Regions from separate parts of the Faecalibacterium sp. AF27-11BH genome, predicted to be linked through region 3. Evidence: riboswitches for the same ligand, from Rfam matches in the RefSeq annotation. Region 3 holds a riboswitch; each other region holds the start of a gene.

The links. A riboswitch is a leader RNA that binds a small molecule or an ion and turns the genes downstream of it on or off. The one in region 3 is predicted to bind thiamine pyrophosphate.
Region 1: linked by a shared signal. The riboswitch ahead of DWY76_RS04950 (energy-coupled thiamine transporter ThiT) and the one ahead of thiD (bifunctional hydroxymethylpyrimidine kinase/phosphomethylpyrimidine kinase) in region 3 are both predicted to bind thiamine pyrophosphate.
Region 2: linked by a shared signal. The riboswitch ahead of thiW (energy coupling factor transporter S component ThiW) and the one ahead of thiD (bifunctional hydroxymethylpyrimidine kinase/phosphomethylpyrimidine kinase) in region 3 are both predicted to bind thiamine pyrophosphate.

The regions. Positions count from the first base shown of each region.
Region 1 is NZ_QVGS01000003.1:166,918-174,628, forward strand. It holds gene DWY76_RS04920 (sodium:alanine symporter family protein) at 1-1,373, opposite strand, end outside; gene DWY76_RS04925 (MATE family efflux transporter) at 1,572-2,903, opposite strand; gene yfcE (phosphodiesterase) at 3,213-3,758, shown strand; gene DWY76_RS04935 (DNA glycosylase) at 3,758-4,594, shown strand; gene bilS (flavodoxin family protein BilS) at 4,687-5,178, opposite strand; tRNA gene DWY76_RS04945 (tRNA-Ala) at 5,242-5,317, opposite strand; gene DWY76_RS04950 (energy-coupled thiamine transporter ThiT) at 5,459-6,088, opposite strand; TPP riboswitch at 6,171-6,270, opposite strand; gene DWY76_RS04955 (sporulation transcriptional regulator SpoIIID) at 6,381-6,629, shown strand; gene sigG (RNA polymerase sporulation sigma factor SigG) at 6,679-7,446, opposite strand.
Region 2 is NZ_QVGS01000007.1:99,437-107,147, reverse strand. It holds gene DWY76_RS08660 (cobyric acid synthase) at 1-604, shown strand, start outside; gene DWY76_RS08655 (precorrin-8X methylmutase) at 601-1,275, shown strand; gene DWY76_RS08650 (hypothetical protein) at 1,438-1,674, opposite strand; TPP riboswitch at 1,860-1,967, shown strand; gene thiW (energy coupling factor transporter S component ThiW) at 2,258-2,773, shown strand; gene thiM (hydroxyethylthiazole kinase) at 2,789-3,610, shown strand; gene thiE (thiamine phosphate synthase) at 3,597-4,232, shown strand; gene thiC (phosphomethylpyrimidine synthase ThiC) at 4,435-5,745, shown strand; gene DWY76_RS14015 (hypothetical protein) at 6,003-6,140, shown strand; gene DWY76_RS08625 (alanine/glycine:cation symporter family protein) at 6,374-7,711, shown strand, end outside.
Region 3 is NZ_QVGS01000001.1:42,534-50,244, forward strand. It holds gene DWY76_RS13885 (hypothetical protein) at 1-357, opposite strand, end outside; gene DWY76_RS00175 (class I SAM-dependent rRNA methyltransferase) at 528-1,754, opposite strand; gene DWY76_RS00180 (CYTH domain-containing protein) at 1,951-2,439, shown strand; gene DWY76_RS00185 (rhomboid family intramembrane serine protease) at 2,436-3,068, shown strand; gene DWY76_RS00190 (TENA/THI-4 family protein) at 3,660-4,337, opposite strand; gene thiD (bifunctional hydroxymethylpyrimidine kinase/phosphomethylpyrimidine kinase) at 4,330-5,130, opposite strand; TPP riboswitch at 5,188-5,294, opposite strand; gene DWY76_RS00200 (TIGR00730 family Rossman fold protein) at 5,391-5,927, shown strand; gene DWY76_RS00205 (NAD(P)-dependent oxidoreductase) at 5,970-6,866, opposite strand; gene DWY76_RS00210 (aspartate dehydrogenase domain-containing protein) at 6,882-7,682, opposite strand.

The sequences.
Region 1 (7,711 bases), on a different contig from region 3:
AATTCTTTGGTCAGCCTGACCACCGTGCCGGAAAGCAGCAGCAACGCGAGCAGGTTCGGAATGCTCATCAGGCCGTTGAAGGTATCGGCAATGCTCCACAGCAGGCCCAGATCCATCGTTGCGCCCAGAATGGACACAAAGGAGTAGACCAGAAAGAAGGGCTTTGCCACCTTATCGCTGCGGCACAGGAACACCAGAAACCGGGAACCATACAGGCCCCAGCCGATGATGGTGGAAAAAGCAAAGCAGCACAGGGCCACGGCGGTAAAGATGGAAGCCCAGCCGCCGTAGGTGGTGGTAAAGCCGCTGATGGTCAGCTCTGCACCGGCAGCGGTGCCGTAGTTCACGGTGGTGCCGCTGCACAGAATGACCATGGCAGTCAGGGTGCAGATGACGATGGTATCGGCAAACACTTCAAAGATGCCGAACATGCCCTGCTTGACCGGCTTTTTGGTGTCGGCGCAGGCGTGGGCAATGGAGCCGGTGCCAAGGCCGGCCTCGTTGGAGAAAATGCCGCGGGACACACCCTTCTGCATACTGACGAACAGGCTGCCGATGGTGCCGCCGGTGAACGCTGCCGGGTTGAACGCGCCCGCAATGATGGACTCGAACACATAGGGCAGGCGCTCAAAGTTCAGCACCATAACGCCCACGGACAGCACGATGTAGAACAGAGCCATAAAGGGCACCAGCTTTTCGCTCACGCTGCCAATGCGCTTGATGCCGCCCAGCAGCACCATGGCCACCAGCATGGCCACTGCGATGCCAACCACGAGGTTCAGGGTAGAAAGCGCACCGCCGCCCACCACGCCGTACTCCAGCAGAGCGGTATCGATAGCGGCAACGATGGTATTTACCTGTGTGGCATTGCCGGTGCCAAACACGGTCAGCACGCCAAACAGGGAATACAGCACAGCAAGAAACTGCCAATGCTTGCTCAGGCCGTTTTTAATGTAGTACATGGGGCCGCCTACCCATTCGCCCGCCTCGCTGCGCTCACGGTAGTGCACCGCCAGCGTGACCTCGGCAAACTTGGTGCACATGCCCAGCAGGGCAGAACACCACATCCAGAACACGGCACCCGGTCCGCCAATGGCGATCGCGCCTGCCACACCGGCAATGTTGCCGGTGCCCACGGTGCCGGCCAGCGCGGTGCACACTGCCTGAAAGGGAGTCATGGCGCCATCGGAAGCGTCTTTTTTGCGGAACATGCGTCCAATGGTGATCTTGATGGCGTAGGGAAATTTGCGGATCTGCAAAAAGCCCGTGCGAACGCTCAGGAGCAGGCCTACGCCGATGATGCACACCATGGCGGGCACGCCCCAGATGAATTGGTTGACCGTCTGATTGACGGCCGTGATCGTCTCGATCATATTTTTCCCACATCCTCTGTTAAATTGCGCTTTTCCAGCCGAAATGCCGGAAAACAAACACCTTATTTTACCGCAGTTTTTGCGTACTGTCAAATAAAATGCACAAAAAAGAGGGAGGATTTTTGGCAAACTCTCCCTCAACTGCTTGAAACTATTTTATTTTACTTGTCCTTCGCCGTCCAGCGCTTTCAAGAAGGCTCAGCACTTTCCAACTGCCTTGCGGTACACCGGGTAAGCCACGATGGCGGACAGCACTTCGGTGATCCAGAATGCATGCCACACGCCGTTGGCACCAAGGAAATGGCACAGCACAGCGGCCAGCGGCATGATGAATACGATGTAGCGGCACAGCGAGATGACCAGCGATTCTGCGCCCTTGCCAAGGCCTTCCAGTGCACCGGAAGAGGTGGTGGATACGGCAGAAACCACAAAGCCCAGACAGATGATGCGCAGGGCAGTCTGGCCGATGGCGACGGTTTCGGGGTTGGAAGTGAACAGCTGCATCAGCGGGCGGGAAGCGAACAGGCAGATGACCGTGCCCGCAGCCATGATGGCAGCACTCATGATGAGGGTGAGTTCGTAGAGCTTTTTCACGCGGGCGTGCTGTTTGGCACCGTAATTGTAGCCAATGAGCGGGCGCATACCCTGCACGATGCCATTGGCGGGCAGATACAGGAAGGTCTGCAGCTTGTAGTAAATGCCCAGCACCACCACGTAGCTCTGGGAAAAGCCCGCCAGCAGGCCGTTCAGGAAGGTAACCAGCAGAGAGGGCAGGGCCAGATTGAGGATGGCCGGCACGCCGATGGCATACAGTTTGCCGTCCAGTGCAGCATCCGGGCGCAGGCAGCTGCGGCGCAGTCGGATAGGCAGCTCAGTACGGACGTAAACGAAAAGGTAAACGCACAGGCTCAGCAGCTGGCCGATGCCGGTGGCAAGGGCCGCACCCGCAATGCCCATGGCAGGCACCGGGCCAAGGCCGAAGATCAGGATGGGGTCCAGAAGGATATTGCACACACAGCCAAAGATCAGCGCCGCCATAGTCACCTTCATGCGGCCCACGGCCTGAAACATCTTTTCAAAGGCCAGTGCCGCCATGTTGATGGTGGCAAACAGGAATACGATGGTGGAGTAGGTGATGCCGGATGCGATCAGGCCTGCGTCGCTGGTGAACCGGCGCAAAAAGCCCGGCATGATGACAATGCTGACAATGGTGATGAGAATGCCGTGCATCAGGCTCAGCGCCATACCGTGGGTGGCGGCAGTCTCGGCCTTTTTGTGGTCGCCCGCGCCAAGGTACAGTGCGATCATGGCATTGATGCCGATACCGAAGCCGATGGCGATGGCGTTGGCAAAATTCTGGATCGGGAACACCAGCGACAACGCAGTCATGGCGTCTTCGCTGATGCGGGCCACGAACAGGCTGTCCACGATGTTGTACAGACTGTTCACCAGCATGGAAATAACATTGGGCAGCGCCATGGATACCAACAGCGGCAGCACCGGTTTTTCTTTCATAAAGGTCTCGTTCATAGTGTTTGCATTGCTCCTGTAGAGAAAAGGAATGAATTGCTGCAGCCGCGGAATCGTCAGGGCGAGACTGCTCGAAAACAAACGCAGACGCAAAAAAGCCACACAATGGCTTTTTTGAAGTCATTGTGTGGCGAAAAGTAGCATACTGCTGTAAAAATCCACACGAATTTTATTAACTGTAGGATAACACGGCTTCCGGCAGATGTCAAGAGGTCAAACGGATAAAGTATGACTTTTATAGACTTGACCATTTTTCACTGGGAGGCTAAAATAAAAATAGATACTTTATAAAATAAGGAGAATCCTGCCATGAAATGGATGATCGCATCCGACCTGCACGGGTCGGCGTTTTATTGCAAAAAAATGATCAAAGCGTTTGAGCGGGAGAGAGCAGACCGGCTGCTTTTGCTGGGGGATCTTTTGTATCACGGCCCCCGCAACGACCTGCCGGAGGGCTATGCCCCGAAGGAGGTCATCCCGCTCCTGAACGGGCTGAAGCCGGCGCTTTTGTGCGTGCGGGGCAACTGTGACGCTGAGGTGGATCAGATGGTGCTGGATTTTCCCATTCTGGCCGACTATGCGGTGCTGCCGGTGGGCAGGCGGCTCGTTTACGCTACCCACGGTCATGTGCACAACCTGAAAAATCTGCCGCCGCTGGCTCCGGGAGATATCCTGCTGCATGGCCACACCCACATTCCGGCGTGGACAGAGTTCGGCGAAGGCAATCTCTACCTGAATCCCGGTTCTGTGAGCATCCCGAAGGAGGGGAGTGCACATAGCTATATGACACTGGAAGGGGAGACTTTCCTTTGGAAAACGCTGGAAGGCGAAGTGTACCGGGAGCTGGAGCTGTGATGGGGGAAATGGAGCTGGAAGAGAAAACGGTTCAGATCCGGGATGATTTCGACCCGGACAAAATTCTGGAAAGCGGCCAGTGCTTTCGCCCCCGGAAGCAGGCGGAGGGCTGGTATCGGTTTGTTTCCGGGAGACGGCTGCTTTACCTCAGACCACTGCGCAGCGGAACCTACACGGTGCGGTGTGAGCCGGGCGCATGGGAAACCTTCTGGCACGGTTACTTCGACCTTGGCCGCAGCTATGCCGCCCTGCGCGGAAAGCTGGACAGCAGGGACGACTTTCTGCAGCGTGCCATGGAATATGGCCGGGGCATCCGGGTGCTGCGTCAGGATGAGTGGGAGATGCTGGTCAGCTTCATCATCTCGCAGCGAAAGAGCATCCCGGCTATCCGCAGGGCGGTAGAGCTGCTTTCGGAGCGGTTTGGCGAGCGGCTGGGCAGCGATAGCGAAGGGCCGGTGTATGCGTTCCCGACAGCAGAAGCGCTCTGCTGTGCCGGGGAGCAGGCGCTGCAGGAGTGCGGTCTTGGCTACCGCACCCGCTACGTGCTGCATGCGGCGCAGCAGGCGGCAGAGGGCACACTGGACCTGAAGAAGCTGGCTTCCCTGCCCGATGAAGCACTTTTTGCCCGTTTGATGGAACTGGACGGTGTGGGCAAAAAGGTGGCAAACTGCGTGTGTCTGTTCGGCTATGGCCGTGTGGGCCGTGTGCCGGTGGATGTCTGGATCGAACGGCTCATCCGGGACGAGTTTGCCGGGCAGGACCCGTTCCCGCAGTTCGGGCTGGAAGCAGGCATCGTGCAGCAGTACCTGTTCTTTTATAAAAGAAGCGTGGGATAAGAACCGCGGAGCCGCAGGCAGGAGCGTAGGATCATCCGCTAAGCAAAAAAGGCAACGGCCTCCTCTGTTTGAGGAAAACCGCTGCCTTTTTATCATTTTACCGCCTGCTTTAACCGTTCCAGATCTTCTGCATCCGGGTGAGAAAGGGCGTTGTCAAAATTCTCGATCAGCGCATCCAGATTGGGCAGATGGATCGGCTGCTTTTTCATGCCCTCATACCGCTGGCGTACCGAAAGCGGCATCTTGCCCTGACACATATAACGGCCGAAGACCGTGTTGCTCCTGTCCAGTGAACGCTCCACCTTTTTCAGGATCTTGTTGAAATACTCCTCACTGCCGCCAAAGCCGGCGGTGCCAAAAAGGAAGATGTTTTTGCCGTGCAGCTGCTTCAAAAAGTCCAAAGTGCTTTCGTCAGCGTTTCCCTTGTCTGTCCAGAAGCCCACATAGAGGTCGTCCGCTTCCATGGCAGCAGGGTCCGGGGTGCCAAAATAGCAGCAGTTTTCCTGTGGCAGACAGGCGTGCAGCGTGTCTGCCAATAATTTTGTGTTGCCTGTTTTACTGCTGAATACGATCGCGTAGCTCATAGTTTCTCCTTTGGTCGGTAACAACAAAAAACACCACACGTTTCCGTGCGGTGCTTTTCCTTCTGGTGGAGAATACCGGGATCGAACCGGTGACCTCTTGCATGCCATGCAAGCGCTCTCCCAGCTGAGCTAATCCCCCAGATGTTTGTGCCGTGCCTGACGACAGGAGTAATTATACCAGCGCTTTGCCGGATTGTCAACAGCTTTTTTGGGATTTTCTGCAAAAAAATTCCCGCCGGGGAAATGCCCTTCCCGGCGGGAAAAATGACTGCGAAAAAACTTACGCTCTTGCGTTCTGCGGGTCGAAGATCTGCGGTGCGACACGGATCAGGATCACCACAAGGACCGTGGTCAGAATGGCTTCGGGCAGCATGTAGGTGGCGTTGTACACGGCGCTGTACAGCCAGCACAGACCGTCCACGCTCATGTTGGAGATGCCGGGAAAGCCGATCTCGGTCATCCAGCTGAAAGCGTAGTCGTAGTCCTTCCAGACGATGTAACCGGACAGAAAGCTGCACAAAAAGCGCAGCAGGCACACCACAAAGGCGCTGACACCGACACCCACGGTGCGGCTGCGGAAAGGCTTTGCGATCAGGCAGGCAAAGCCCAGCACCGTGAAGGCCAGAAGGTAGTCCAGCAGCACGCAGCCCACCTGTGCCGTGAGGGTCTGGCAGTATGCCAGATTGCCAAGGCCCTGCACAAGCTGGATCAGGCTGTTGACGAAAGCGGTCATGATGCCCCACTTTGCGCCGTGGCGGTAGCTCATTACCAGAATGGGCACCATGCTGAACAGGGTGATGGAACCGCCGTGGGGCATGAGCGGGATCTGGATCATGCTCAAAACGGTGGACAGAGCGATCATCAGCGCACCCTCCACCAGAATGCGGGTTTTGGAATAGGTTTTGGTCATAGGGATTCCTCTTCTCAGAACGATAGTACACAAAAACAAAATGCGCCCGCTTTCCAGCAGGCGCACGGGGTTTGTGAAAGAACGGACAGTTCTGCAAACTCCCACGCCGGCATTGTCCGGTCAGGTAAAAGGGTACTCCGCAAAACGCGGATCTCAGCCTTTCGGCACCCCTGTTTTTATGTCCATGCAAAAGTATAGCGCGTCCGGCGCAAAAGTCAAGCCCCGGCGGAACATATCTGCCCCGGCCTGTGCATAGGCTGTACCATAAGTTCACAATGGGAGGAGTCTGGATATGAAGGGAGACCCCGAACAGAGGGCGGTACAGCTGGGCGAATATATCGCGGCCAACCGGGCCACAGTGCGTGCGGCGGCAGCGGTGTTCGGGTGCAGCAAGTCCACCGTGCACAAGGATGTTGCGGTGCGGCTGCGGACGCTGCAGCCGGAGCTGTTCCGGCAGGTGCGTGCGGTTCTGGCCTGTAATAAGGCAGAGCGGCATCTGCGCGGCGGTGCGGCCACCCGGCGCAAATACAGCCGCAGATAAAAGACGGCACACTTCCGAACAAAACGGAAGCTGTGCCGCCTTTTTAGGTTCAGTCCCGGGTGCGGAACTGGCTCAGTGCGCCTTTTTCCAACCGGCTGACCTGTGCCTGACTGATGCCGATCTCCCGCGCCACCTCCATCTGGGTCTTGCCCTGCAGGTAGCGCAGCTCCATGATCCGCTTTTCCCGCGGGGTCAGCCCGGCCACGGTCTGCCGGAACTGCAGCCCGCTGATCCAGCTGTCCTCGCCGTCCGGGTCCCGCACCTGATCGATCACATACATCGCATCGCCGCCATCGGTGTACACCGGCTCTTCCAGACTGATCGGCTCCACCACCGATTCCAGCGCGGCGGTCACTTCGCGCCGGGCAAGGCCCGCCGCCTGGGCAATCTCGTCCATGGTCGGCTCGCGGCCCAGCTGCTTTTCCAGCGCTTCGCGGCTCTGCATGGCCCGGTAGGCGGTATCCCGCAGGCTGCGGCTCACCCGCAGGGCGTTGTTGTCCCGCAGAAAGCGCCGGATCTCGCCAATGATCATGGGCACGCCGTAGGTGGAAAAGCGCACCGGCTGAGCGGGGTCAAAATGATCGATGGCCTTGATAAGCCCGATGCACCCCACCTGAAACAGGTCGTCCAGATTTTCGCCGCGCTGGGCGAACCGCTGCACCACGCTGAGCACCAGCCGCAGGTTGCCTTCCACCATTTGTTCCCGGGCTGCCGCATCACCGGCGTGGGCGCGGGCCAGCAGTTCCCGCTTTTCGGCTTCGGTCAGCACAGGCAGCTTTGCAGTGTTCATGCCGCACAGCTCCACTTTGTTGTACATCCAAACGCCCCCGGTCTGTTTTGATCTTCACCGGGAGTATGGGATGCGCAGCGGCATTGTATGCGTGGAAAAAACTGTGCGCTTTCCCGTTTGACAGGAAAGCGCGGCAAAATATTGTTTTTCGTGCAGATTTATGATATGCTGTATTTGCGGCGGCAACGCCGCCATCAGGCGCTGTGCCCACAAACGCAGGCGGCTAGTCCTTACCGGTACTTGGGTGCCGGCTAAAGACGATTTTTTCTTGAAGATCTCGTTCTCCCCGGAT
Region 2 (7,711 bases), on a different contig from region 3:
CACCAAGAACACCATGGACGACCTGCGCTGGCTGCGGGAAAGCGGACTGGAAGCGGCGGTGCTCAGGCTTTCGGCAGCCGGTACGCCGGTGCTGGGCGTGTGCGGCGGCTATCAGATGCTGGGCGAACAGCTCTGCGACCCGGCAGGGGAGGAGAGCGGCACCCCCTGCACCCTGCGGGGCCTTGGCCTGCTGCCCACCACGACGGTGTTCGGCACCGAAAAGCACCTGACCCAGACCACAGCCTGTGTGACCACAGAACCCTTTGCAGGCGCAAAGCTGACGGGCTACGAGATCCACGCAGGCCGCACCGAGGTGCGGGGCAGTGCGTTCTGCATCCTTGCAGACGGCACGCCGGAGGGCTGTGTGCAGGACGGTGTATTCGGTACCTATCTGCACGGCCTGTTCGACACCGGCGAACTGACCGAAAAACTGACCGCATTTTTGTGCAAACGGAAGGGCATCGATCCGGCCGGGGCCGAGCTTATCCCCATGGAGCAGTACCGTCAGCAGCAGTTTGATCTGCTTGCCGATGGTGTGCGCGCGGCACTGGATATGCCCGCCATCTATGCCGCCATGGGAATGCAAAAAGGAGACAACACATGACACCGCAGCATCATCTGCCCGCCGACATTGAACGGACGAGCATCTCCATTATCACAAGGGAATTGGACGAGCTGGGCCTGACCCCGCCGCCGGAGATGGCTGCGGTGGTCAAGCGGGTCATCCACACCACCGCGGATTTCGACTATGCCAAAAATCTGCGCTTTACACCCGGCGCGGTGGAAGCCGCAGTCAAGGCCCTGCACGCGGGTGCTTTCATCGTTACCGACACCAATATGGCGCTGGCGGGCATCACAAAGCCGGGCCTGAAAAAACTGAACGGTGAAGCCATCTGCTACATGGCAGACCCCGCTGTGGCCGAAGCCGCAAAGCAGGCGGGCACCACCCGTGCCGTTGCCGCCATGCACCGCGCTGCCCGGGAGCACCCGGGGGCCATTCTGGCCATTGGCAATGCGCCCACGGCCCTTTTGACCATTGCGGAGGAAATGGAAGCCGGTCTGCGGCCTGCGCTGGTCATTGGCGTGCCGGTGGGGTTTGTGAATGTGGTGGAAAGCAAGGAAGTACTGTTTGCCGCCTGCGAGCGATACGGCGTGCCTGCCATCGCCGCCATGGGCCGCAAGGGCGGCAGCAATGTGGCTGCAGCCATCTGCAACGCCCTCATTTACTCTGCCGCCGAAATGCTGGACCCCTCTGCCAGAGGGTGGAACGGATAAGGCGGAAACAGTATAACATCAAAAACCCGGAACCCTTTTTGAGCCGTTTTGGCCGAGAAAAGGTTCCGGGTTTTGTTCATGATTTTTTCAGAGAGCTATTTTGCAACAGCCCCATTTTCACGGAAAAGGTCCGAACCGAGCACGGCATCCACACTGCCGGCATCAGGCTGCGGGGAACGCCTTGTTCCACACTTCGATCACCTTGAACTTCGGGGTCCAGCCTTCGGGCTCGAAGCGGTCGCCCTTGGCACCCATGGTGCCCTGCTCGGTGCACCACTGTGCGGCCTTGGCCATATCAGGGTCGGTCACATCCGCAAAGGCGGGTGCGCACACGCTCAGCACCATGCACAGCGCCACGATGGCCGAAAGCAGCCTTTGGGTCAGGGTCGTCTGCTTCATATGGAATTCCTCCTTTTTGCTTACGGGGGGGTATGCGTCCGCCTTGAAAATACCATATTTCACCTTCTTTTTCAATAAAACCTGCGTGAAACGCCCCAAAACCTGCGTGAAAAACGTTTTGAACCGCTGTGCGCGCCTTTGCCCCCTCTTGCAATTTGTGCGCAAAGGGTGTAAAATACAGTCACAATCAAATACAGGGGAGCTTGTAAAGCAGGCTGAGAGGAAGTACCCAAACTTCGACCCTTTTACCTGATGCGGATAATGCCGCCGTAGGAAGTCAGAATGGATGATTTTTTGCAGGAGGCACCGCGGAAGGTGTCTCCTGTTTTTTGTTGTGTACCTATTACCATTAAGGAGGATACCTTGTACTTTTCTGCGGAAGTGCCGCAGCGGGCTGAGGGGGAGCGCCCTGAGCTTTGTAACCGTCAGCGATGGGAAGCCGTGTTCCGGCGTGAGAGGAGACCAGCAAGTCTCGACCGCTTCTTATAGTTCCTGCGCCGGGTCTGGCACCGGGTGCGGGCTGTTTGCGGAGGCGCTGTATGGTTTTTGCTGCTTCCGCAGGTTTGGAAAGGAGCCTTGCCTTATGAAAAAACTCTCTGTGAAAAAGCTGGCGCTGGCCGGCATGCTGTGCGCTCTGTGCGTGGTGGGCAGCGTATTCAGCTTCCCCATGTTCGGCAGCAAATGTGCACCCATCCAGCACATGGTCAATGTGACCTGCGCGGTGCTGCTTGGCCCGTGGTGGGGCGTGGGCGTGGCCTTTGTGGCCTCGCTGCTGCGCAATCTGCTGGGTCTGGGCAGCCTGATGGCCTTCCCCGGCAGCATGTTCGGCGCACTGCTGTGCGGCCTTGTGTACCATAAGACCAAAAACATCCTTGCCACCATGGTGGGCGAGGTGTTCGGCACCAGCATTCTGGGCGGCCTGTGCGCTTACCCGGTGGCCATCTTCCTCATGGGCAAGAGCGCCGGCGACATCGCGTTCTATGCCTACATCGTGCCGTTCCTCATCTCCACTGCAGTGGGTTCCATCATTGCGGGCGTGCTGGTGTACAGCCTGCAGCGCTCCGGCGCACTGCGCTCCATGCAGAACAGTCTTTCCTGACGGAGGGGCACCCGAATGTTCAAAACAGAATTCGAGAACCTGCGCCGCACCTGCCCGCTCATCCATAACATTACCAACTACGTCACCGTGAACGACTGCGCCAACATGGTGCTGGCCTGCGGTGCTTCGCCCATCATGGCCGACGATGCCGCCGAGGTGGAGGACATCACCACCATCTGCGGCGGTCTGAACATCAACATCGGCACCCTGAACAGCCGCACCATCACCAGCATGCTGCTGGCGGGCAAAAAGGCAAACCAGCTGGGCCATCCTGTGGTGCTGGACCCGGTGGGTGCGGGTGCATCCCGCCTGCGCACCGACACGGCTTTCCGCCTGCTCAGGGACGTAAAGTTCACCGTGATCCGCGGTAACATCTCCGAGATCAAAACGCTGGCCTCCGGCGCGGGAACCACCAAGGGCGTGGATGCCGATGTGGCCGATAAAGTTACTGAGGCCAATCTGGACAGTGCCGTGGCCTTTGCCAAGGCCTTTGCAGCCCAGACGAGTGCCGTTATTGCCATTACCGGTGCCATCGACATCGTGGCCGATGCCGAAAAAGCCTACTGCATCCGCAACGGCAATGCTATGATGAGCAGCATCACCGGCACCGGATGCCAGCTTTCGGCCCTGACGGCGGCGTTCGTCACCGCCAACCCCGGACATCCGCTGGAAGCCGCTGCAGCTGCAGTGTGCGCCATGGGCCTTGCGGGCGAGACCGCCCACAAGCGCCTGACCCCGCTGGACGGCAACTCCACCTACCGCAATTATATCATCGATGCCATTTACAATATGACCCCGGATCAGCTGGAAGAAGGAGCAAACTATGAAGTGCGATAAGCAGAACATGCTTCTGTATGCCGTCACCGACCGCGCATGGGTGGGAAAGCAGACCCTCTATGAACAGGTGGAGAGCGCCCTGAAGGGCGGTGTCACCTGTGTGCAGCTGCGTGAAAAAGAGCTGGACGACGAAGCCTTTCTGAAAGAGGCTGTGGAGATCCATGCTCTGTGCCAGCGCTACGGCGTGCCGTTCTTTGTGAACGACAATGTGGACATTGCCATCCGCTGCCACGCCGAGGGCGTGCATGTGGGGCAGGAGGATATGGCCGCAGCGCAGGTGCGCGCCCGTGTGGGCGACGGTATGATGATCGGCGTTTCCGTCCACAGTGTGGAGGAAGCACTGGAAGCCGTCAAGCACGGCGCAGACTGCCTTGGCGTGGGCGCAGCCTTTGCCACCCATACCAAGACCGATGTGGACGTTCTGCCCCACGAGACCCTGAAGGCCATCTGTGATGCCGTGGACATCCCGGTGGTGGCCATTGGCGGCATCCACAAGGAGAACATCCTGCAGCTCAAGGGCACCGGTGTGGATGGCGTGGCCCTTGTGAGCGCCATCTTTGCAGCAGACGACATCGAGACCGAGTGCAAAGAGTTGAAAGCCCTGTCGGAGCAGATCATCTGACCGATCCCGCGGCAAACCGGGGACACCACCTTGGGCCGCGTTATAAAATTCATGGAGAAAACCAACATGAAAAGCGTATTTTGCGCAGGTGCCGGCATCCAGAACGTTCTGTTTTTTCTGAATGACGGCTGCCTTTCCCTACCCTTGTATGACCAGCACCCTGCTGTTCAGAGATAAACTGTCATTTGGAGGAACAGAGCGTATGCAGACTTATACTACCCAGATGGATGCTGCCCGCAAGGGCATCATCACGCCGCAGATGGAGATCGTGGCAAAGAAGGAATACCGCACCACCGAGGAGATCCGCCAGTGGGTGGCCGAGGGCAAGGTAGCCATCCCGGCCAACAAGCACCACGAGTGTTTGAACCCCGAGGGTGTCGGCTCCATGCTGCGCACCAAGATCAACGTGAACCTTGGTGTCTCCCGCGACTGCAAGGACTACAACGTGGAGATGCAGAAGGTGATGAGCGCCGTCAACATGGGTGCCGAAGCCATTATGGATCTTTCCAGCCACGGCAACACCCAGCCCTTCCGCCAGAAGCTGACCCACGAGTGCCCGGTGATGATCGGCACCGTGCCGGTGTACGATTCGGTCATCCACTACCAGCGCGATCTGGCTGAGCTGACCGCACAGGACTTCATCGATGTGGTGCGCCTGCATGCAGAGGACGGTGTGGACTTTGTCACCCTGCACTGCGGCATCACCCGCAAGACCATCGAGCAGATCCGCAAGCACAAGCGCAAGATGAACATTGTCAGCCGCGGCGGCTCTCTGGTGTTTGCATGGATGAGCATGACCGGCAACGAGAACCCCTTCTACGAGCACTTTGACGAGATCTGCGAGATCTGCGCCGAGCACGATGTGACCATCTCGCTGGGCGATGCCTGCCGTCCCGGCTGTCTGGCTGACGCCACCGATGTGTGCCAGATCGAGGAGCTGGTGCGTCTGGGCGAGTTGACCAAGCGCGCATGGGCACACAACGTGCAGGTGATGGTGGAAGGCCCCGGCCATGTGCCCCTGAATCAGGTGGCTGCCAACATGGAGGTGCAGAAGAGCATCTGCATGGGCGCACCCTTCTATGTGCTGGGACCCCTCGTCACCGATATCGCCCCCGGTTACGACCACATCACCGCTGCCATCGGCGGCGCTGTGGCTGCAGCCAGCGGTGCAGCTTTCCTGTGCTATGTGACCCCCGCCGAGCATCTGGCTCTGCCCAATGTGGACGATGTGAAGCAGGGCATCGTGGCCTCCAAGATCGCTGCCCACGCCGCCGATATCGCCAAGGGCATCCCCCACGCCCGGGACATCGACGATAAGATGGGCGATGCCCGCCGTGTGCTGGACTGGGATGCACAGTTCGCCTGCGCACTGGACCCGGAGACCGCAAAGGCCATCCGCGATGCCCGCCTGCCGGAGGACGACCACAGCGACACCTGCAGCATGTGCGGCAAGTTCTGTGCCGTGCGCAGCATGAACAAGGCGCTGGCCGGTGAGTACATCGACATTCTGTAAAAATCTTCTGTTTTGCGCGCAGCAGCGCGCATCTTCCTCCGCCGCCCGGTATGACCGCCGGGCGGCTTTTGTGTTGTAATTCCAAAAAGATTGTGTTAAAATAACAATAAGGCGCTGATTGCAAAATTGGTGGTCATGCTTTCTATCCCGTATCGCTGGTTTTTCTATTTCTACATAGAACAAGCAGAGGTCCGGGAGGAAACTTTTTTGAAAGTACCCTGCCCGGAGCCTTGAAGGCGAAGGGAGGGGGATATCGAATGAATCTGCTGGAGACTCTCGCATTGCTCACGTTCATTCTCGCGTTGTTGAGCTTGGTCGTGGATGTGATCCGTCTGACCGTTGAGGTCATGGCAAAGTTTTCCCAGATGAAAAGCGATGATAACAAAAAAGATTGACCGCCTCACAGTTCCCCAACTCGAGCGGTCAATCTTTTTGACTAACGGGATGGAAAGCTGACCTTTGCAGTCAGCGCCCCTTCTGTTTGTAGTATAATCGAAGCTATGTGATTTGTCAAGTTATCCTGTTCCATCGATTATTTCTATCGATTTTTTAGAATTTACAATTCTTCTGTACTGTACTATAATGAAGTTATCGTCTTCATTCCATTGATCTACAGGAGGAATCTGCCTTGCTGGTAAATCTTATCGAATCCGTCTATCGCCTTTTGTGGGGCGACCTGTTCACCATCCCGCTGGGCGGCGGCATCGGCATTTCCTTCATGGTGGTGCTGCTGTTCACGGCGGGCATCTGGTTCACCTGCCGCACCCGTCTTTTGCCGGTGCGGCTGTTCCGGGATATGATCGCCGCCGTGTGCGAGAAAAAGCAGGGCAGGGACGGCCTTTCCTCCTTCCAGACGCTGGTCATTTCCACCGCTACCCGCGTGGGCATGGGCAATCTGGTGGGCGTGGTGGCCGCTGTTTCTGCAGGCGGTGCCGGTGCGGTGTTCTGGATGTGGGTCACTGCCATTCTGGGTGCGTCCACCTCCTTTATCGAATCCACCCTTGCCCAGAAATACCGCCAGCCCGACCCGCTGTACGGCGGCTGGCGCGGCGGACCGGCCTACTATCTGCATGTGCTGGCGGAGCGCAGGCGCGGCAAAAAGCTCAAACGCTCTGTGGTAGCGGCACTGTTTGCGGTGTCTGGTCTCATCTGCTGGTGCGGCATCAGTCAGGTAATCTCCAACTCGGTCAGTTCCGCGTTTGAAAATGCGTTCCATATTCCGCCGCTTACTACCACACTGGTGCTCACGGCCATTGCGGCGGTGATCGTGCTGCGCAAGAATGCCACCGTGAAAAGTCTGGACGTGATGGTGCCCATCATGGCGGTGTGCTATTTTGTCATCACCGTGGGCATCGTGCTGTTCAACCTGCCCAAGCTCCCGGCGGTGTTCGGGCGCATCTTTGCGGAAGCGTTCGGTCTGCGGCAGGCCGTGGCTGGCGGCTTTGGTGCTGTGCTGATGAACGGTGTCAAGCGCGGCCTGTTCTCCAACGAAGCGGGCAGCGGTTCGGCACCCTGTGCAGCCGCCGCCGCAGAGTGCGACGATCCGGTCAAGATGGGCTTTGTGCAGGCACTGGGCGTGCTGATCGATACGGTGGTGATCTGCAGCTGCACGGCTTTTTTGATGCTGCTGGTGCCGCAGGAGATCACGGAAGGACTTGCGGGCATGGACCTTTTGCAGACTGCCCTGCAGTACCATCTGGGCGGCTTTGGTGTCGTGTTCATTGCGGCCACGCTGGCGCTGTTCAGCTTTTCCACCTTTCTGGGCGTTTTGTACTATGCCCGCGGCAATGTGGCCTATCTGTGCGGCGACAACTGGTGGAGCCAGACCGTGTATAAGCTGATCGCGCTGGCCATGCTGGTGATCGGCGGTATGCAGGCCTACACGGTGGTGTGGGATCTGGGCGACGTGGGCATTGGCCTGATGACCATTTTCAACATGATAGCTTTGGTGCCCATGGCAAAGGAA
Region 3 (7,711 bases):
TGGTCTGCCGCAATGCCGCACCCAGAAGTACGAAAGCATCTTAACAAAAACGGCGCTGCGAGTCAGGAGGTGACCCACAGCGCCGTTGCTGTCTATGGTTTGATTATAGCCGCTGCCGGGCAAAAAGGCAATTGACAAATCTGACGATTCTGCACAAACGCTCTCTGCGAATTTTGGCACAACTGAGCTTGGTATGACTTTTGAGCCTTTAAACCGGAACAGAACGATTTGAAATTGCCTCCGCTTGCGCTCTGGCAATATCAGCGGAAATAATATTTTTAAATTTGCAGTTCCGGCAGGCCTGCGGGCCCGCCGGAACTGTTTTTTCACGGGAGGAGTCGTTACGGACAATTGCATTTGCAAAGCCTAGGCTTATCCGTTGCGTGACAGCCGCAGATGCTACTACCCGCTACGACCCCTTTTGTGAAAATGCGTTTGGAGCGGCCCGCAGGCCGCGACAAACGCCAATATAAAAATAATATTTCCTTTAAATATGCCCAGAGCGAAGCGGAGGGCATTCTAAATGGTCAGATCACCTGGAACAAAAAGAACTTCAGATAATTCGTCTCCGGCACACCCCACAGGATCGGATGATCCGGTGCTTGCTGTTTCACCTCGATCTGCCGCAGCTGGCGGTGCGCATCCTTTGCAGCGGCGCGCAGCATCTTGATGAACAGCTCCTCGGTGGCAAAGTGGGAGCAGCTGGCAGTTGCCAGATAGCCGCCGCGAGGCAGCAGCTTCATGGCACGGTAGTTGATCTCCTTGTAACCGCGCATGGCGTTCTCCACAGTGCGGCGCGCCTTGGTAAAGGCCGGCGGGTCCAGAATGATAAAATCGTAGGGGTGTCCCTCTCTTTCCAAGCGGGGCAGCAGCTCAAAGGTGTCCTCGCACAAAAAGTCCATATTGGTCAGACCGTTGCGCTGGGCATTGCGCTGCGCCATGGCAATGGCCTCGGCGCTGATGTCGGCGGCGGTCACACGGGCAGCGCCGCCCGCAGCGGCGTTCAGTGCAAAGCTGCCGGTGTGGGTAAAGCAGTCCAGCACGGTGTGACCTGCAGCAAGGCGTGCCACCGCCCGGCGGTTGTACTTCTGATCAAGGAAGAAGCCGGTCTTCTGGCCGTTCTCGAAGTCCACATGATAGTAAACTCCGTTCTCGCAGATCTCGGTCTGGGTGCTTGCCGGGTGAGTCTCACCGGGCAGCTCAAACCAGCCTTTGTTCTGCTCAAGACCTTCCTTTGCGCGCAGAGCCTCATCGTTGCGCTCGTAGATGCCGTCGATGGTCTGGCCGTCGGCGCGCAGGACTTCTGCCAGAATGGGGAAGAGGACGGGCTTGAGCTTTTCCATGCCCACGCTCAGGGTCTGCGTGACGAGGATGTTGCTGAACCGGTCCACGGTCAGCCCGGGGAACTGGTCGGCTTCGCCAAAAATGACGCGGCAGGCGGAAAGGTCGGCGGGCTCCAGCACGGTTTTGCGGTAGTTCCATGCATATTCCACCCGGCGGCGCCAGAAGGCTGCATCAAAGGTGTCATTGGCGTTGCGGGAGATCAGCCGCACGCGGATCTTGCTCTTGAGCGAAACGAAGCCGGTGCCAAGGTAGGAACCTTTGGTGCTGACCACATCGGCCAGCGTGCCGTTTTCCGGCTCATTTTCCGGGGAATTGAGGATGTCGTTCTCGTACACCCAGGGGTGCCCGCCCACCAGCAGGCCCTCGGCGTGTTTGTTGACGGTATACACAGGGTAAGCGCGTTCTTTCATATGGTTCTCCTTATCATGGACGAACTCCCTTCGTCCCGCGTTCGCTCGACACGCTTACCGTGCGGGTAGGCTCCCTCACTGAGGGAGCTGGCTGCGAAGCAGACTGAAGGAGTAAAAATCTACCCTTTATAATAGCACAAAATCATGTTATTATAAATAAGAAATGCCAAAAAACCGCATGAAAGAGGGATGCATTATGGAAATTGAACGCAAATGGATGGTGAAGGGCTGGCCGGAGGGGCTGCCCCTCAGGGAGGAATTTGCCATGCGGCAGGGCTATATCAGCGTGCGGCCCACTGTGCGCATCCGGGAAGAAGCCCTCACCGGCGGCAGAACGGACTACATCCTCTGCTTCAAATCCGGGGGCGGCCTTGCCCGCGAGGAGATCGAGCGCAGCATCGACAAAGCGCTGTTTGAGGATTTGGAACACAAGATCATCGGCAAACCTCTCATCCCGAAGCTGCGCCGCAGCTACACTCTGCCGGACGGTTCTGTGCTGGAAGTGAACCATGTGGACGAAGGCCAGCCCACCGAGTTCTGGTATGCCGAGGTGGAGTACCCCACGGTGGAATCAGCCCTTGCATGGCAGCCGGAAAGCTGCGGCCTTGGCGATTACCTCAAGGATGAAGTGACGAACCAGCCCGGCCAGAGCATGGGCGAATACTGGGTGGAGACAAGAGGATGAAAAAAGTAAAACTCAAACTGGAACTGCAGTACAACTCCCCGGTGATCCTCACATTTTTCCTGCTGTCACTTCTGGTGCTGTTCCTCGACCAGTGGACGGACGGGTGGACGACGATGCATCTGTTCTGTGTCTATCGCTCCTCGCTGAAGGACCCGCTGTTCTACATCCGGCTGTTCGGCCATGTGCTGGGCCATGCCAGCTGGGATCACTTTCTGAATAACATGCTGCTGCTGCTCGTTGTTGGCCCGCCAATGGAAGAAAAGTACGGCAGCAAGCCGCTTTTGTGCGGCATGGTGTTCACCGCTCTGGTCACCGGCGTGCTGCAATGCGTGCTGTTCCCGCGTTCGGGGCTGCTGGGCGCGTCCGGCATCGTGTTCATGCTTATCATGCTTTCGTCGCTGGCGGGCTTCTCCGGCGGCATCCCGGTCACCATGCTGCTGGTTGCAGCGCTGTACTTTGGTCAGCAGGTGTACGATATCATTTTTGTGCACGACAATGTAGCAAACTTCATGCACATTGTGGGCGGCTTATGCGGCACTGCCTTTGGCTACTACAGTGCGTTGCACAGCCGTCGCAGGCCGGCAAAAGCGGTGAAGTTTTCTAGCACGAACAGCCGCCGGAAGCGCTGAACCCACTGTGGACATAGGCTGATTTTGAAAAATTTGCAAACAGGTATTGACAAACGAAAAATCCGTGGTTTAATATAGCCAAATTCAATACACTAAACCGTTGAAGCGGAGATAACGGCGAACCATGCCTGTACAGAGAGCCTGCGCAGCTGAGAAGCAGACCGGAAACAGTTCGTCAAGGAAAGTGTGACTTTGCGTTATATTTTCCCGAAATGGACCGCTGAGGGTGCAGGGAACTGCGGAGAACTTTCGCCGCACAGTATTCTGCAACGTAGGGCATACGTCAGTTGCCGGGGATGTGTTGGCATCCCGCCAAGTGCATGGGGTCATGCCCATGAAGTCAGGGTGGCACCGCGGATAAAAGGCCATATTTTATTCGTCCTTGACAGAAGAGAGTTCTTCTGTTAGGGGCGTTTTTCTTTTCCACTCCCTCGGCAGAAGAGCCGGGGGAGTTTTTGTTTTAGGGCTCCCATGTTTCCGGCACTAAGGCTCATGCCTGCGGCTGCGGCCACGAAACCCTGAACAAAACAAATGCACCCGGTTGCTGCGGTTCTACCCACAGGCCAGGTGCATTTTATATTTTAGGAAAAATTACAGGTCACTGCGCGGGGAAGCTGCCATGGCCCAGAAGTTCAGCTCGTGCTCCGAGCAGGCATGGAAGATCTCGCGGCAGCGGGCAAGGCGCTCGTTGCTCAGGCCTTCGCAGACTTTTTCTGCAAACGCGGCCCAGTCGCGGCAGGCCGCCTCATAGCCCTTGCCAGCATAGTCCACCACCAGTGCACCATAAAGGGTATCCTGCACGGAAGGCTTTTCTTCCAGCAGTTTCTGGAAGATCCAGCCATAGCTCAGCATACAGGGCAGGCAGGCCATCATGCACTCGGCTGCGCCCTCGCCGTTTTTGGCGGCTTCGATCATAGAGTCCACATAGGCACGGTTCTCCGGCCGCAGCGGCAGGCTCTGGATGCCTTCATCGGTCAGTCCAAAGTGCTTGAGATAGTGCAGGCGGGCTGCATCCTCGCTCTCATTCACGAAGGAAAGCAGGGAATAGTAGGTGCGGATGGTCTGCATATCCTTTGCCTTGGTCATGCCCCAGGCAAACACCTTGGCATATTCCCGCAGGTAAAGACTGTCCTCCACGATGTAGCCCTTGAAGCAGGCTTCATCCAGTGTGCCATCCGCAAGGTGGGTCAGAAATTCTGAGTGCAGGCATTTCTCCCACACAGGCAGACTTTCCTGCACCAGCTGCTGCACAAAGGTCTGCTCACTCACCCACAAACTCTCCCTTCAGTGCAAACATATGGTCCATCGGGCCGGAGCCGTGGCCCAGATCCAGCATGGCAGAAAGACAGCCGGAAATGTAGGCCTTTGCGCGCTCCACCGATGCATCCAGATCATAGCCCTTTGCCAGATTGGACGCAATGGCGCTGGACAGGGTGCAGCCGGTGCCGTGGGTATTGGGGTTTGCAATGCGCTTGCCGCGGAACCATTTGCCGCAGCCGTCCCGCCACAGAAGGTCGTCGGTATCGTTGATCTGGTGGCCGCCCTTGCACAGCACGGCACAGTGGTATTTCTCGCTGATCAGCTTTGCAGCGGCCTCCATTCCGGCCGCATCGGTGATCTTCATGCCGGAAAGGATCTCAGCCTCCGGGATATTGGGGGTGACCACCTCTGCCATGGGCAGCAGCTTTTCGGTCAGTGCCTGCACGGCATCGTCCCGCAGCAGCTTGGAGCCGGAGGTGGCAACCATCACCGGGTCCACCACGATATGCTTTGCGCCGTAGGTGTGCAGCTTTTCGGCGATCACACCGATCAGCTCTGCCGAGGATACCATGCCGATCTTGACGGCATCCGGGTAGATGTCGGTAAAAATGGCGTCGATCTCCTGTGCCAGAAATTCGGGCGTGGCTTCAAAAATGCCGGTCACACCTGTGGTGTTCTGGGCAGTCAGTGCGGTAATGGCGCTCATGGCGTACACGCCGTTTGCAGTCATGGTTTTGATATCGGCCTGGATGCCAGCACCGCCGCTGGAATCGCTGCCGGCAATCGTCAATGCAGTTTTCATGGTTACAACTTCCTTTGCAAAAAATGCGGAAATGCCCGCAAGGAGGCATCTCCGCACTTTGAAGCAGCAGTATCTCCCTACGTTGGCATTGTCCAAATCAGGTCACAGGTCTGGGCAAACAGCCCACTCTCAGCCTGCTTTTGCAGGCTCCCTTTTTTCTGCGTTCAAGAATACCACAGTGCCGCTGCATTTGCAAGGGGATGGCCCTTTTCAATCGGCCCGCTGCGTGGTAAAATGGAAAAAACAAAGGGGGAAATACCATGAACATCACGGTCTATCTTGGAGCAAATGCGGGCAATGATCCTGCGCTGGCGGAAGCTGTCCGGGAACTGGGCAGCTGGATCGGTGCAAACGGGCACCGCCTTGTGTACGGCGGCTCCCGCAGCGGCCTGATGGGTCAGCTTGCCCAGAGCGCGCTGGACGCAGGCGGCACGGTGACCGGTGTGGAACCGCAGTTCTTTGTGCAGCAGGAGCTGCAGCACGATGGCCTGACCGAGCTGATCGTCACCAAGGACATGACCGAGCGCAAGACGAAGATGATCGAGCTGGGCGATGCCTTCATCGCATTCCCCGGCGGTACCGGCACGCTGGAAGAGATCGCAGAGGTAATGTCCAAGGTCTCGCTGGGCCAGTTGGACGCGCCCTGCATCCTGTATGATCTGAACGGCTACTACGACAGCCTGAAAGCACTGCTTGCCAAAATGATCGAGAAAGGCCTTTCCACGCCGCAGCGCCAGCAGGGCATCCGATTTGCGGCGAATCTGGAAGAGATCACAACAATTTTGAATAAAGCCTAAAAGGAAACACTTCCCCGGCCGGGGAAGCGTTTCCTTTTTATATCATTCTCCCAGCGCAGTGCGGATATTTGCCAGCACCTTCTGGCTCAGCAGCACAAAAGCCTGCTTGGTGCGCCCGGCGGAAACATTGGCGCAGTGTACGTTCTCGCGTTCAAAAAAGCCCTCGCTCACCGGGCCTGCAGCGGCACGGGTGTCACAGAAGAAGTGGGTGCCCGGCAGAGCAAGCCACTGTTCCAGAGCAGCAGAGTCAAAGCCCGGGCCGATGGAGGTGTTGAACAGTACCTTGCCTGCGCCCAGCTGTGCAAATTCGTCCTTGCCCAGCAGAAGGACATTTTTGTTCAGGCAGGTGAACACCACCTTGCTCTCGGTCAGCAGCTGTGCCAGCGGCTTATAGGCCATGCCCACAGCTTCGGCATCCGGCTTGCGGGTGCGGCTGTAATAGGCAATGTCGGCGCCCATGAACTGCAGCGCGTCGGCGATCATTTTGCCGGACACACCCAGCCCGATGATGCCTGCCTTCAGCCCGGTGATCTCCACCGGCTCGTCCCGCAACATGGGCATTCCAAAACCGTGCAGGATGCCGGTGAGCTCATGCAGGACGTACTCCACAACGCCGCGGTCGCCGTAGTCCCGGATGCCCAGCACTTTGATGTCGCGGGTGCGGGCGTAGGCGATATCCACATTGGCGCTTTCCTCAGAATACAGGCTGCAGCACATGCCGATGTAACGGATATTCGGGCAGCGCTCGATCACATTTTTGCCCATGCGGGAGGTGTAGCTCAGAAGCACGGCATCGGCATCTCCGATGCGCCGCACGATCTGGTCATCGCTGGCCGGGATATCGCGGTACAGCACCACTTCTTTTGCGTACTGATGCAGTTCCTGCTCAGCGGAAGGAATCAGGCTTACCGGCTCAATGGCCACCAGTTTGTTGAACATCTGCAAAGCCCTCCTTTAATAGAAGCATACGGGGGAGGAGAGGTTGCGCAGCAGGGCAACTACGCTCCAACCGGCAATGGCGCTGGTGGAAGAGCAGATATCCACCACGGCCTTCACGCCCTCGATCTCGGCGGTGATGCAGTGGTCGTCGCCCACCCAGCCGGGTACCGAGTGCATGGTCACGCCGGTGATCTCCGGGCCGGTGGTGGCCAGCGAGGTGGCAACAGCCACATTCACGCGGCGGGGGAAGGTGGCAATGGCCTGCTTGGCATTGCCGGTGAACACGGTGGTCTTTTCGGTATCGGTCAGCAGGTGGTCGGCCCATACGGGCGTGTTGCGGAAGCCTTTGGCTCCGGTGTGGGTCTCAATGCCTGCCGTCTCGGCCAGCTTCTGCGCCTCGGCCATCAGAGTGACGGTCTGCAGCACATCAAAGCCGCCAATGGCACCGCTTGCCAGATGCACCTTGGCACCGCCCTCCACGGCAGCGGCCTTGACCTGCTCGTAAAAATCAAGGTCCGCAAAGGCACCAATGGAAATAATGACCAGATTCACGCCTTTTTTCAGTACAGGCACAGCCATGGCGCGCACAGCCTCCACCGAAGCAGTCTCCACAATGTATTCCGGCTGCAGCGCCAGCAGGGCATCCACATCATCGCAGACGGGACAGCCTACCTCGGCGGCAAGTTTTTCTGCCGAAGCACGGGTACGGCTGGTCACGCCCACCAGCTCATAGTCCGGCAGCAGACCGTTCTTCCATGCATCGGCCACAATGTTGCCCAGAAATCCGCAGCCTACGATGCCAAATTTTGTTTTCATATCCTAAACTCCTTTTTCTGCTTTTTCCA